3 regions of the Bacillus sp. PK6-025 genome follow, and region 2 is predicted to be linked to each of the others. Evidence: riboswitches for the same ligand, from Rfam matches in the RefSeq annotation. Region 2 holds a riboswitch; each other region holds the start of a gene.
The links. A riboswitch is a leader RNA that binds a small molecule or an ion and turns the genes downstream of it on or off. The one in region 2 is predicted to bind S-adenosylmethionine.
Positions count from the first base shown of each region.

Region 1 (4,990 bases), 920 kb from region 2:
AGAGGGCCGGGGTTTCCTGTGCCAAACATGCCGCTCGTGCCGCCACCGGGACCTCCGCCGCCGCTTTGAACATCACCCTGCTGGCCGTCCGGTCCGCCTGAAGGCATCTCGCCCCCGCTCGGCGGAGCCATTTGTCCATTTGTCGAGTCTGAGTTGTTTTCGGTATCGCCGCTTTGCTGCTGCGGCATTTCCTGCTGCTGGTTCTTTTGATTTTGATCAGATGAGGAGGTTCCGCCCCCGCCAGCACCGTTTTGGCCTGTGAGACGCTGGATGCCGTTGTAGCCAAACGCCAGCTCAAGGACAGAGTTGGTCTGGCTGCTTCCAATATAAGGGCGCGAACTCTCCGGCTGACTATCGACGACTACCGCCCAGGAAACGGAAACGCCTGCCAGAACGATCAAGGCTGTGATAAGAGACACAATTTTTTTGCGAATCGTCGTTTTTGCTGCAATCATGTAAAACAGCAGGAATGCCGGTAATACCATGTATGCTTGCAGCATTTTGACGTTAAAGCCGACGCCGACCATACAGAATGCGCCGAGCAGCCAGCCGATTTTTCCTTTCCGGACTGCTTTAAACAACATCCAGGTTGCAATCATCAAACAAAGGGTGAGAATGCTGTCGACGTTGTTTGTATGGCTGACCGCAACGGCAATCGGCGTACACGCCATAATAAGAGCTGAAATTCTGGCCGCCGTTTTGCCAAAAGTAGGTTTTACAATAAAGTACAACAGTGCTACGGAAATCACTTCGGCAATCGCTTCAGGAAGAACGACGCTCCAGCCGTGCACGCCGAACACAAGTGCAAAAAGTGTCTGAATCCAGAGTGCAACCGGCGGTTTATCAACTGTTACAAAGCCTGCTGGATCAAATGATGCGTAAAAAAAGTTATGAAAACTTTGGGTCATACTTTCAACGGCCGCCGTATAGTAGGCGTTGTCTGTGTCACTATTCCAGATGCCGTACAAGTTTAAAGCTGCAGATAATACAAGAATGAAGACCAGGAATATATCGATTTTCCTTTTCTTAATCATTGTTCGATCACCTCACTAAAGAGCATTATAGAAGCCAAATATGATCAAACTATGAACAAATCAAGAAGGAATTTTAAATTGTATAGAGGGGCAAAAAAAAAGAGACATGCCGTCAGGAGGCATGTCTCCAGCGTGTCGAGAAACCCCCGCATTCGTTGTCAGGCCTGCGCGTCGGTGCTCACGAATTCCAACATTCGCTCCGCTCCGATGCTCGGCCTTCCTAGACTGCAAGGGTTTTCAATCACGCTGAAAGGATGACAAAATCCCAAAACAAAAAGCTGTTTTGGGATTTTGTCAACATTCTGAGACATGCCGTCAGGAGGCATGTCTCAAATATGAGGTGTTATTTCCATACGTCTTCTGCGATCTCGACGACATGGCGCAGTTTTTCCCATTGCTGCTCTTCTGTCAGGAGATTGCCTTCTTCTGTGGAGGCAAAGCCGCACTGCGGGCTTAGGCACAATTGGTTCAGGTCGACGAAGCGAGCTGCTTCGTCGATGCGCCGCTTAATATCATCCGGGTTTTCAAGCTCTCCGAATTTTGATGTGATCAGGCCGAGGACGATCTGCAAGTCTTTCCGTTTGACATAGCGAAGCGGTTCGAAGCCGCCGGAGCGCTCGTCATCAAATTCAAGGAAAAGTCCGTCTAAATTGAGTCCGTCGAAAATCGTTTCTGCAGCCGCATCGTAGCCGCCTTCCGCCACCCATGTTGACTGGAAGTTGCCGCGGCAGATGTGCATGGTGACCGTCAAATCGTCCGGGCGTCCTTCAACTGCTTCATTAATCGTGTTGGCGAAGGACTGGCGCAGTTCATCAGGCTGGCGGCCGAAGGCTTTGATCTGCTCATGTCCTTTGTCTGAGAAAAATACCGACCAGGCCGTGTCATCCAGTTGCAAATAGCGGCAGCCGGCATCGTAAAATGCGCGGATCGCTTTTTTGTAAGCCTGCGCGACATCGTGATGGAACTCATCCAGATCCTCGTACGGGCTTTCTCCAAGTTTTCCTCTGAAAAACAGCATATTCGGGCTCGGAATCGTCATTTTCGGCGTATGTGTGCCCGCAATATCATGAAGAAATTTATAATCTTCCAGCATCGGATGGTTTGTAAAATCGACTTTGCTTGTTACTTTGATTCCGCGCGGCTTCGTTTCAACATTATGAAATTGAATGCCCTTGTCCGCTGTATATCCTTCTACGCCGTCAAGCCCTTCAAGAAAATCGAAATGCCACCATGACCTGCGGAATTCCCCGTCAGTAACGGCTTTAAGGCCAATTTCTTTTTGCTTTTCGACAATGCGCTTGATCTCTTCGTTTTCGACTTCGCGCAGTTGTTCAGCGCTAATTTCACCGTTCGCTTTTTGAATACGCGCTTTTTTTACGGGCGCAGACCTTAAAAGACTCCCCACCTGATCAGCTCTGTACGGTCCGATTTTTTTCCCAGGCGTTTGCTTCAGTACATCGGTTGATTGTGTCATGCTTCATCCCTCTTTCTTTATAGACATAAAAAAGCTCTTCCCGATAAGGAAGAGCTTGATATATTCAATCTCCTCCTTATCTTCAAGAGCACGAACATGCTCTTAAGGATTTAGCACCATTCTGTCATAGACAGCGGTTGCCGGGTTTCACAGGGCCAGTCCCTCCACCACTCTTGATAAGGAAAACCTTTTTATGCAATTTTTTAATAATTTTAATATTAATACTTTTTATAAAAATGTCAATGGGTTAAAAAAAACTATTTGGTTTTTCATTTTCTTCTTCTGCGGTTAAACCGGAGGGCGTATCGAATCAGCGTATGAATTTTTTGTCAAGACAGTCTTTCAAATGGTCAACAAGGTGCTGAACGAACAGGGTGAATTAGAATATTTTTCAATTTTTATCTCCGAAAATAGAAACTTTCTCGCGAGTTTACCGGTCTATCATGTGTACCTGATTTCAAAATGGGTATGATAAACAATGACAGATTAAGGAGGGTTCTTATGAACAAAAAAACAGTGTTTAAAGCGTTAGGTATGCTGATAACAGGGGTATTGTTTTTTGCGCTGTACGGTGCGGCCGCACTTCCTTCTGCACACGCGGCAAATGAAAAAAAGCCGACGGTCACGAGCCATACTTACAAAAACATTAAGGCTTTGAAATACCCGCAGGTTGCAAATGTAAGCAGCAAATCTCTCCAAAATAGGATCAACAAAGATTTTAAACGTTATATTGAGCAGTCCTACAAAGATTATGTAAAAAACAAGAAAGACGGCCAACAGCACGGATACCAAACAGATTATCAAACGTCCTTTGAAGTGAAATACCGGACCGGCCAAAAGCTGAGCATTCTGACAAGTAATTACGTCTACTCCGGCGGAGCGCACGGAAATACGGCAGTCCGCTCTTTCAACTATGACCTTGCCTCTAAAAAGCGGGTGTATTTATCAGATATCTTAAATACAAAATCGAAAATGGATAAGACAAAAACATACATTTACGACTATATTCAAAAACACAGCGACATTTTCTTCCCGGATGTGAAGAAGAAAGACATCGTCCTTGGTAAAAACACGGCTTTTTATTACACAAAAGACGGCATTGCGATCGTCTTCCAGCAATACGATGTCGCTCCTTATGCTGCCGGAAATCCGGTCGTTGCCGTGCCGAAAACGGTGTATCAATAAATAACAGCCCCTGTTTCGCAGGGGTTTTTGTTTTGAGGGAAGAAGGAATGGGGAGGTTATGGAAGCCTTTTCATGAAGTGGCAGCTGACGGGCATGATTCAGCCCGCAGTCCGTTCGCAGATTTTTTCTAAATCGAATAGCTCGCAGACATAGAACATGCACTGCCGGCCGCTGATAATCTGATATTTTTTAAAAGCATATGTCCGGTCTGCTGAAACAGGTACAAGTTGTGTGAAATGTTTTCCCAGGCAGTCGCCCGTACTGAAAATTTCACGCCTTGACTCCAGTTCTGCAATGATTTTCCCGATGGGAAGCCTTTCTGCCTGCAAATCTTGTTTGATGGCGGGCGGCAGTAAGTTTGTTTTAACATAGACATAATTATAAGATAAATAATCATCGCCCGTTTTCAAAGAGGAAGTTCTAAACAAGATGTCATCATCGCGTTGAAACAGCCTCGCTTCTTCAGGTGACAGCTTGTCATAATCAATATTATTTTGCTGAAAAACTTCGATTTCGGCTTTGCCACCGATCAGCGTTTCAATCGCTTTGGTTGTTGAACCATCGGTTTTGGTTAACATGTCTTTTACAATAGCAACTAGAGTTTCAGGAAAAAAGTGGCTTACGCTCAATGAAAGGCACCCCCGTACCAAAATTAGAATTTTTTGAAAACTTGTCTTTAAATTTATCATGTGGAGATGCGTTTGTCTAGAAAAATAAGTTAAATTTTAGGTTAGTAATGTAAATTTTATATTTTTAACAATTGGATAGATCAGGATATGTATGGAAAAAGGAGACGTCAATGTCTCCTTTTTTTGTGCGATTCATTTAAGTCGTCTCTCCTTCTAAAAGCTGTACGGGCAAATAGGTTTCCAGCGGTAAATCATCGAATTCGCCTTCGATGGCTTTGGACAAAATCTCGATGGCCGTCTTGGAAATGAGTTCAATCGGCTGCTGGATGGTTGTCAATTCCGGGAGGATGGACTGAACGGCTTCCGTTCCGTCGTAGCCGATCACCTTTAATAGCCCGGGAATGTCTTTTCCGCGTTTTTTTGCTTCGGTGATGACTGTAGCGGCCATGAGGTCATCGCTGGCAAAAATGCCGTCAGCCGCAGGCTGTTCATCAAACAGTTTTGAGATGATTTCCCGGTAATTTTGATGAAAGGGAACCTCATATGTAATCGGCTGTCTTCCGTGTTGTCGCATCACATCTTCATATGCTTTTCGTCTAAGATTTGCCGGTGTTTTCAGCTCAATTGGTCCGTTGAGATGGATGATGTGCCGGCAGCCTTTTGCAATT
Region 1 is NZ_CP096509.1:4,168,547-4,173,536, reverse strand. It holds gene M1D67_RS21330 (glycosyltransferase family 39 protein) at 1-1,034, opposite strand, end outside; gene M1D67_RS21325 (5-methyltetrahydropteroyltriglutamate--homocysteine S-methyltransferase) at 1,378-2,508, opposite strand; SAM riboswitch class I at 2,582-2,691, opposite strand; gene M1D67_RS21320 (DUF3298 and DUF4163 domain-containing protein) at 3,010-3,693, shown strand; gene M1D67_RS21315 (chorismate--pyruvate lyase family protein) at 3,792-4,322, opposite strand; gene M1D67_RS21310 (LacI family DNA-binding transcriptional regulator) at 4,519-4,990, opposite strand, start outside.
Region 1: linked by a shared signal. The riboswitch ahead of M1D67_RS21325 (5-methyltetrahydropteroyltriglutamate--homocysteine S-methyltransferase) and the one ahead of M1D67_RS16570 (MetQ/NlpA family ABC transporter substrate-binding protein) in region 2 are both predicted to bind S-adenosylmethionine.

Region 2 (4,990 bases):
TTTTCAGCGATTCGGCAAACCGTTTCACAAAAAAACCAATCAGCGGCTGACCGAAAACAATGAGCGCCCCGTTCACTGTCCAAAGTACGCTGTACTGCCCAAGAGATATCCCCAGCTCCTGGGTGTGTGAAGCGATGGTCGAGGACCATTGCGAATAAGCGACCCAGCCGAGCAGGTAGCCCGTACATATAACCAAAAGCGCGGAGAATCTAGATTTCCCGCTGACTGAATCGGCATGATCCAAAACAGAAGACTGCATGGCTTTTTCAGACCGGATGCGTCTAAATCCGAAAATCGCAATCATGAAAAAGACGGCATACAGCATCGCATTCGCCAGAAAAACATACGTAAATGAAAAAGACGCGACAATTCCGCCGAGCGCTGAACCAACTGCCACCCCTGCATTTTGCGCCACGTATACAGCATTGAACGGCTTTCTGCCGCCTTCCGGCCAAACCGATCCGGCCATTGCATAGCATGCCGGAAACACGATCCCTGATCCAAAACCGGCCAATGTTAAGAAAAGAATGTATTGGAACCACTCGTGAAAAAAGACGAGGCCTGAAAGGCTCGCAAACGTGATCACAATTCCAAGTACGACCGTTTTAAATCCGCCGATTTTATCGAATAAATATCCTCCGAACAGGTTGCCCAGCACATTTGCCCCTGAGTTCAGCATCAGCACAAATCCGGCCGCTGTCAGCGACTTTCCCAAATGCTGATGGATATAGATGGTATTCAGCGGCCATAAAAAAGATGCCCCTGTGACATTGATAAACATTCCGATGACCAAAAGCCATAATGTGCGCGGCATAGCGTTTCCTTCTTTCTCTTTAGCATTCCCTCTAGATTCTATTCGTTTTGCCCATTTTTTTCAATTGACACGATTTCGATTTTCAACATAAAAAACCCCCTTTTTAAAGGGGGAATTTTTTTATGATTGCGTCATCCATTTTGGCTTTCCGAAACCGGCGAATTCCCGATCGATCGCATCTTCGAAAGCTTTGGATTTTACCGCTTCTTTGAGATCTTTGGCGAATGGCTTGTCTTTGTTTTTTTCATCCACTACCACTTGATTGCGGTAGCGGTCAGGCATGTTCTCAAGCGCCAGCGCGTCCTGCAACTTCATATTAGCGGAGAGAGCGAAATTACCCGGGACAGCCGCGATATCCAGGTCATCGACCGCTCTTGGAAGATTGGCAGATTCAAGCTGTTTAAATGTCAGCTTTTTCGGATTTTCCGCAATATCCTGCACAGAGGCTTTCAATGTGTCGACATCGCTTTTCAGCCGAATCAGCCCCTGATCCTGGAGCGTTAAAAATGCCCTGGCGGCATTGGCCGGATCGTTTGGAACAGCCACTTCCGCCCCGTTTTTGACATCGTTCAAGTCGTTATATTTGGCAGAATAGAGACCCATCGGAGCGGTCGGCACAGAAATGAGTGCAGCAAGATGTTTATTGTTTTCTTGATTGTATGATTTCATAAAAACCTCATGTTGAAACAAATTGGCGTCGAGTTCGCCTTCGCTTAACGCCGTGTTCGGCTGTACATAGTCGGTGAATTCGACCACTTCAACTTTGTAGCCTTTTTTCTCAAGTTCAGGCTGAATCGCTTTTTTGACCATATCGTAATACGGTCCTGCAGTAGCGCCTATTTTGATCGTTTTACCATCGCTTTCGGCATTGTTTCCGCATGCGGTCAGAAGCGCCATGCTCAAGGCCAGTCCCAGCACGGAAGTCCATTTTAATATCTTGTTCATGTATATCTCCTCCTCCAAAATAAAAAAAACTCTTTCAGCGCCTGAAAGAGTTGTTCAACTTATCTTTCAGAATGCGCCTGACATTCTGCTGGATTTAGCACCTTGCTCTGCTGCAGGTTGCTGAGATTTCGCCGGGCCAGTCCCTCCATCTCTCTTTATAAGCTGCATATTCGGTTTTTTAAATGATTTCTTTATTTTACGTTTGAATATTTAGATTTGCAAGAAGTTTTTTGGTATAAACATTTTTTTCTTTTTAAGCTAAAATATAGTTATCAAACACGAAAGGAGACGAATCATGGAATCTATCATGCTGATCGGGTTTTTATCCTTTATTTTTTCCATCTGCTATCTTGTATTTCATTTGATCAGAAGAATCTTTTCTCCAGGCAAAAGGTTTTCCAGAAAACTCTTTTATCCTTGTTTTGCAGGCGGACTTCTCCTCCTGATCATCTCTGCGCCTTATTACAGTGAGGAAACATATGCCATCGATGAGACAAAAACAGAGGACCTGACAACCGAGCTTCAGGAACTGAAAACTGAACACAGCGCTGTACAAAAGGAGCAAACCGCATTAAAGCAGCAGCTCAATCAAGCAAACGAAAAACTGAAGGCAGCCAAAACGGAGAATGACACATTAAAAAAAGAAAATGAAAAACTGACAAAAGAAAAAGACTCGCTTACGAAAAAAACAAAATCGCTGTCAGAAAAACTGGCTAAAACTGAAGAAAAAAGCGGCAGTACCGAAGCCACTGTAAAAGAAAAGAACGCCACCGCTCAGGCCGGAACGTCACACAGCGCGCCCTCCCCTAAGAAAAACAGCGGTGAAAGCAAACAGGAGTGCAAAATCAAAGGAAGCGTCAACCATATTTATCATACACCGGGAAGTACATATTATGACCGCACGAAAAACGTCGCCCGCTGGTTCTGCACAGAACAGGAGGCGCGTGATGCGGGGTACAGACCTCCGAAACGTTAAAAAAGCCGGCATACCGCCAGCTTTTTTCTTAAAGCTCTCTTCTTAATGCTGTCAGCACGTTCGTTCTTGTCGCTTTAATGGCCGGATTCAGGCCTGAAAGAATGGCGACGCCTGCACTGATCAAGGTGGCGATGAGTACAAGGCTGACCGGAATATGCGAGAAGGTGATGCTGAGCTCTGCCGCACTCGCTTCTCCTTCTGAAACCGATGATAAAATGACAGGAATAATCTTGTTCACTAAAAAGCTGACACCGTATGAAATGATAATACCTAAAACAGATCCTAAGATGCCGATATAGGCGCTTTCCAGCAGGAACATTCGGCGGATCACATTCGGGCTGGCCCCGATCGCTTTCATAATCCCGATTTCCTGCGTCCGTTCTGTAACCGCCATTGTCATCGTGTTGAAAATCCCGATGGCTGAAATCAAAACGGCAATGACTCCGACAAAGATCAGACCGATTTTAAAAGCCATGAAAAACAGATTGATGCTTTCGAGTTTTTTCGTTATTGAATCGACGTAGTAGCCTTCATCCTCCAAATCTGTTGTCAGCTGTCCGACATGTTCAAAATTATCCGCGTAAACCGAAAGCTTTTTTTCGATCGTGCCGTTGTCTTTGTCCGCCTTCAGAAATCCGGTGATGTCTTTTTGCATGTCGTTGCTGACATAGACCGTTGAATCGCTTGCCCATTCATAAGAAGGTTTTTTCGTCACTCCGACAACTTTCAGATCATATGTTTTCGCTTTCCCTTCTTCTCCTGTTTTTTCATCCATTTTTGAGATCTTTAATTCAATTGTTTTGCCGAGAATATCTTCTGCGTATCCTTTTGGTTCTTTTACTTCCTCAGCATTATTTTCCATCTGCTTTTCATAATCTTGGGCTTCTTTTTTCGTCCAGAGATTCTTCCCGAAATGGTAGCCGACGACGATTTCATTCGGTGTTTTCGCTACGCGGCCGCGATCGAGTTTAATATTGGCTTTTTGTTCAGCAGCCATGTCAGTAATCGTGATATTCGACATTTGATTGTTTGTCCTGTTGCCCAACTTTGCTTCAGCAGGTGCGAACACCTGCGTGCGCTCGATAATCGCGGACACATCTTTGCGATTTTCGAATTCTTTCAAGTCTTTCTTTTGAACTTTCCGATCGCTCTTTCCTTCTTTTCCGACAACCTGAATTTCAGTGACAATCTGTTCTTTCATCAGCTGTTCAGTCATCGATTTTTGCAGTCCGAATCCGACCGATGCGAGCACGATTAAAAACGCGCAGGCCACCGTTGTTGCGAGAATGGTCATGAATACACGCAGGCGGTTTTTCTTCATATTTCTTCTAATGAACTTCAACTGATCCTTAAACTTCAACAGTCTCTTCCCCTTTCTCTAACACGCCGTCAGATAACTGAAATTTCGTTTTGGCGATCGATGCCACCTCGTCATCGTGCGTGATGATGACGAATGTAATACCGCGCTCCCTGTTCAGCTGCCGAATGAATTCGAGGATTTCCTGTTCTGTTTCGGAGTCCAGGCTTCCGGTCGGCTCGTCGGCTAAAATGATTGACGGATTCAAAATCAAAGCGCGGGCGATGCTGACGCGCTGCTGCTGTCCGCCTGAAAGCTCATTCGGATAGTGTCCAGCGTGGTTTTCAAGGCCGACGCGGTGAAGCATCTCATTGACGCGCTGCTTCCGCTCAGACGGATGAACACCTTTTAAAGTCAGAGGCAGTTCGATGTTTTCGTAAGTCGTCAAGCTCGGAATCAGCTGAAAACTTTGAAAGATGAAGCCGAAATGTTCAAGCCTGAATGCCGCCCATTCTTTTTCGCTGTACTTTGTGACATCCGTACCGTCAATGACGATCTTACCTTTTGTCGGGGCGATATAGCCGGAAATCAAGTTCAACAGCGTCGATTTTCCGGAACCGCTCCGTCCGACAATGCAGGCGATTTCGCCTTTTTCAACGGTAAGCGAGACATCCTTTAACACTTTAATTTCATTTTCCCTCCCCTTTTTGCCGACTTTAAATGAGTGGTGAATATGCTCTACACTGATCATTTGTAAATCTCCTCTCCATTATGGATTACAGCTGTTTTATTTTTTTGAAAATCAAGAAGTAACTGATTAAGAATCCGACTGCCGAACCGATCAACATACCGAAGATATAGCTGAACAGGCTAGAAGAAGTGGCTGCGCCGAATCCCCAGATGCCAAATAAAATCACGAGAATTTGAATCGGGCGATCCATTTTTCTCCAGAGAAAAA
Region 2 is NZ_CP096509.1:3,245,582-3,250,571, forward strand. It holds gene M1D67_RS16565 (MDR family MFS transporter) at 1-814, opposite strand, end outside; gene M1D67_RS16570 (MetQ/NlpA family ABC transporter substrate-binding protein) at 935-1,759, opposite strand; SAM riboswitch class I at 1,816-1,923, opposite strand; gene M1D67_RS16575 (sunset domain-containing protein) at 2,055-2,735, shown strand; gene M1D67_RS16580 (ABC transporter permease) at 2,764-4,095, opposite strand; gene M1D67_RS16585 (ABC transporter ATP-binding protein) at 4,085-4,783, opposite strand; gene M1D67_RS16590 (ABC transporter permease subunit) at 4,809-4,990, opposite strand, start outside.

Region 3 (4,990 bases), 1.9 Mb from region 2:
TGGATACGGCTTCCAATGCACGGGCAAAATCGGCCTGCAAATCATCGGCATGTTCCACACCGACGCTCAGCCGCAGAAGGCCGTCGGTAATCCCCCGTTTTTCCCGCTCTTCTTTCGGCATAGCGGCGTGTGACATTTTTGCCGGATAGGAAAGGATCGACTCCACAGCGCCGAGACTGACGGCAAAGACCGGAAGAGAAATGCGTTCCACAATCTTTTTCACGGCTTCTGCATTCTCCAGCTCGAACGAAAGGACGGCGCCGGCGCCATATGACTGGTGCCTGTGAACTGACGCACCCGGATGCGAAGACAGCCCCGGATAATACACTTGTTTGACGGCCGGATGCTTTTCAAAAAATTCAGCGAGCTGCTGAGCTGTTCGAGATGCTTTTTCAAGCCGGACCTGCAGTGTTTTCAGCCCTCTCAGCACAAGCCAGCAGTCTTGGACGCCGAGGACAGCGCCGAACGAATTTTGCAGCTTATAAAGTTCTTCCCCGAGTTTTTTGTCTTTCACAACGGCAAGTCCTGATAATACGTCGCTGTGTCCGCTTAAAAACTTCGTCGCGCTGTGTAGCACAACATCGACGCCGAGCTCGAGCGGCCGCTGCAGCGCCGGGGTCATAAACGTGTTGTCAAGAAACGTCAGACAGCCGTGCGCCTTGGCAAGCTTGACGACGCCTCTGATATCCGTAATGCCGAGCGTCGGATTTGACGGTGTTTCAAGGTAGATGACTTTTGTATTTTCCTTTATGTTTAAAGCAATTTCATTTAAATCCGTCATATCGACGAAAGTATGTTCAATCCCGAAGCGGCTCAGCACTTCCGTAATCATCCGGTAAGTGCCGCCGTACACATCTTTTGTGACAAGCACGTGATCGCCCTTTGACAAAAGCAGAAAGGCGGTGGAAATCGCGGCCATTCCGGATGAAAAAGCAAATCCCCTCGTCCCTCCCTCAAGCTCGGCTATCGTGTCTTCAAGCGCCGTTCTTGTCGGTGTTCCTGACCGGCTGTAGTCATATTCGCCGAATTTGTCAAAAGAACCTTGATGAAAGGTTGAGGCGTGCTGGATCGGCACGCTGACGGCTCCGGTTGCTCCGTCCGTTTTATTTTGGTTATGAACAAGCCTTGTTTCAAGCGTCCAGTTTTCATGACTCATGCGGAACCGCCTCCCCTTTTACTTTTTCCAGCGCAGCTTTTAGATCCTGCTTTAAATCGGAGACGTGTTCGATTCCGACTGAAAAGCGCAGAAGTCTGTTGCAGACGCCGTTTGCAATTCGGATGTCTTCCGGGATATCCATATGGGTCTGTGTCGCCGGATAGGTGATGAAGCTTTCGACTCCGCCAAGGCTTTCGGCGAAACAGATCGTCTTGAGATTTTTCAGCAACGGATTAACCCATTCTTCCTTTTGAACGCGGAATGACAGCATGCCGCCTTTTCCCGGATAAAGAACATCGGCAATTTCCTCCTGCTCTTCCAAAAAGGCCGCAAGTTCCCGCGCGTTTTCCTGATGCTGTCTCATCCTGAGAGCGAGCGTCTTCATCCCTCTCATTAAGAGCCATGAATCGAACGGCGATAAAACCGCGCCGATGGCGTTTTGGTGCTGGAACATTTCCTCAGACAGCTCTTCGCCTTTTGCAACGACAAGCCCCGCCAAAAGATCGTTATGACCGCCCAAATACTTCGTCGCGCTGTGAATGACAAGATCAGCGCCGAGCTCAATCGGCTTTTGCAGAACCGGTGTATAGAACGTATTGTCGACAATGAGCAGCAAGTCGTGCTCTTTGGCGATTTGCGCGATTTTTTGAATATCAGCTTCCTGCATGAGCGGATTTGTCGGCGTTTCTACAAACAGTGCCTTTGTATTGTTCGTGATTTTCGACTTGATACAGTCTTCGTCTGAAAAATCGTCGTAGAAAAAGCGAAGTCCGTATTTCTTCCATTCGTTTTCAAAAAGGCGGTACGTTCCCCCATATAAATCGGACGAAACGATGAGCTCATCCCCGCTTTGAAACAGAGCCATGATCGTCTGAATGGCAGCCATACCGGAACTGAACGCAAAGCCGCGCGTTCCCCCTTCGAGTTTCGCGATTGCATCTTCAACAAGCTGTCTTGTCGGATTTTTTGTGCGAATGTAATCAAACCCTGTGGATTCCCCGATCCCTTTGTGCCTGTACGCAGAAGAGAAATAAACGGGAGGATTGACAGTTCCCGTTATTTCATCACTGCGGTTGCCGATTTGCGCCAGCGTTGTTTGTACATGTTCAGTCATATGACACCATCCTTTTAAAAATAAAAAACCCCTTCTTCATAAGAAGAAGGGGGATTATGCGCTTCTTCTTATCTTCCAAGCATCTGCTTGCTGGATTTAGCACCTTGGTACACTGACATCGTCAGTGCAGACCGGTTGCTGAGGTTTCAAAGGGCCAGTCCCTCCACCTCTCGTGATAAGAATCTCTTCAATTTTCTGATTGTTCTTTACTTTAACCTAAGTCAAGACATTTTTCAAGGGTCATTTTTAAATCTTTCCTCATATTGAACATGGTATGATGAAACCAAACGACGGAACCGGAGGAATCAGATGCCAAAAACAGAGCGATTAATCGAATTGATGATGACCGTTCATACAAAACGAAAATTTACGGCCGGGGAGCTCGCAGCAGAATTCGGGGTTTCCTACCGCACGATTCTCCGCGATCTGGACGAGCTGAGCGCGCTCGGCGTCCCGATCTATTCTGAAACAGGCGCGAACGGAGGCTATTATTTGCTGAATGAACCTGTGCTTCCGCCGCTCTTTTTTACACAATCAGAGGCGGCGGCTATGTTTTTCGCGTATCAATCTCTGCAGTTTTTCGGATCGCTTCCCTTTGATGCGGAAACGCGGATGGTTTTAAAAAAGTTCTACCGCCACCTTCCCGCGGAAACACAGGAGCGGATTGATGCGATGAAAGACAGAATCGTGTTCTGGAATCCGCATCGTCCAAAAGCCGCCGAACATTTAGAAACGCTTCTTGATGCAGCCATCAATCAATCCGTTTTGACGGTCGTTTATGACGGAACAGACGATTGCGCGGAGAGATCCATCCAGCCCATCGGCTTGTTCAGCTGGAACGGCTTCTGGTACTGTCCGGCCTATTGCTTTAAAAGGCAGGCGTTCAGACTGTTCCGCGCCGACCGCATCCTTCGGGCGGAAAAAGCGGCCAGCCCGCTGGCCCGCCAGCTTCCCTATCCATCGGTTCTCAGCTGGATCAAACATTCGGAGAGCGAGTGCCCTGAACCGGTGCGGCTGCAAGCGGAACTGACACGCAGAGGAGCCAGGCGGGCTGCGGCTGATGTGGACTTATTCAAGATCCTCACCATGCGGGATGACGGGACGGGGGCGATCGATGCAAACCTCCCCAGACCAGAACTTGAGTATTTCGGGGAACTTTTGTGGAACCTCGGCACTGAGGCAACTGTCAAAGAACCCGCAGAAATCAAGCTTCAGCTGAAACGGAAAGCTGCTGACATTTTAGCAAGGTACGACTAACTTTTTTTAAGAATCGTGACAAAGCCTGTCAGGATTAGGTGATACTTTTAGAATAAAGCCAAATGGAAAGGATGAAGCAAATGAAGCAAGTTCAAGCCCTGCGGAGCGATTTGTTCCACGAGATGGAGACGGGCATCCGCTCCACGTGTCATCTTCTGAAAAAAGTGAAGGAATCTGACTGGTCTTACCGGCCCGCCGACCGCATGCGAAGCCTGAAAGAACTGGCAAGCCATCTGACGGCCATCCCAGAAGCCGACATGGCTATCATGCAGGAAAAGGAAGAGGCCGCCATCTCCCGAATTGAAAAGAAGTATAGTGCATTGCAGTCGGCTGACCAAATGGCTGAAGCTATGCAGAAAGGATTCGCCGCTTTTCAAACGTATATGACTTCCCTCTCCGACGAGGAATTTTTGACGAAAAAAACAAAGCCGTTTTACCTTGATGAAGGGATGACCCAAAGCCGCTGGCTGACGGAAACGCTCACCCACGTCTTCCATCACAGGGCCCAGCTGTTTAATTATTTAAAACAGCTCGGCTATGACGTCAACATGTTCGATCTGTATCTTTAAAAGGTGTTCATATGAAGCTGCCTCTGACAAAAAAAGAACGGTCAAACTTAAGGACAGCCAAGGTAAAAATAAAAAACACGGCATATATGGATCTGTCCGTCCTTGCACATACGCTCGGTTCGTCTTTGGAGCGCGCCGCATACATCAAGGCGCTCGCCCAGTTTCAAACCGCTCCTTCCATCGGGCCGAAAATGGCGCAGTGCGCCGTTGACCTGGGCTACTATTCCCTTGGCGACATCAAGCATGAATCAGGTGCGGATTTGATCATCCGCCTCGAAAAACTGAAAGGCTACTGGGAAGATCCTTGTGCAGAAGATGCGCTGCGATGCATCGTCCATTATGCCAACGATCCCGAAAGCGCTAAAAGCTGGTGGGATTTCACAGAGGAAAGAAAAATGTACCGCGAACGCTGCGGATACCCTCCGGATAGACCGTCAACGCCCTGGTACGAAAAAAAACGGACATAAAAAATCACGGCTGCCGAACAGTTCGGCAGCCCTTTTCGCTTCTTTCACAAGAGAATTTCGTGTTAAAATGAATGGAAACGTTCACAAACATTATTTCTGGAGGAATTCATCTTGGCTATGAAAACAGGAGTCATTCAGGAGAAGAAGCTTTTTTCGGAAGAGCTCGGCGAGGAAATGGAGCTTCTCGTCTATTTGCCGTCATCCTTCTCGCCGCTTTACAAATATCATGTGATCATCGCACAGGATGGACATGACTATTTCCGCCTCGGGCGCATCAGCAGACAGGTGGAAGAACTGCTGGCGAACGGCGAAATCGAAAGAAGCATCATCATCGGCATTCCGTACAAAAACGTACAGGAAAGAAGGCTTACATACCATCCGGAAGGGTCAAAATTCGAAGCGTATAAACGTTTTTTGGCAAATGAAC
Region 3 is NZ_CP096509.1:1,319,887-1,324,876, reverse strand. It holds gene metC (cystathionine beta-lyase) at 1-1,156, opposite strand, end outside; gene M1D67_RS06710 (methionine biosynthesis PLP-dependent protein) at 1,146-2,270, opposite strand; SAM riboswitch class I at 2,336-2,452, opposite strand; gene M1D67_RS06705 (helix-turn-helix transcriptional regulator) at 2,580-3,527, shown strand; gene M1D67_RS06700 (DinB family protein) at 3,608-4,096, shown strand; gene M1D67_RS06695 (helix-hairpin-helix domain-containing protein) at 4,108-4,563, shown strand; gene M1D67_RS06690 (esterase family protein) at 4,675-4,990, shown strand, end outside.
Region 3: linked by a shared signal. The riboswitch ahead of M1D67_RS06710 (methionine biosynthesis PLP-dependent protein) and the one ahead of M1D67_RS16570 (MetQ/NlpA family ABC transporter substrate-binding protein) in region 2 are both predicted to bind S-adenosylmethionine.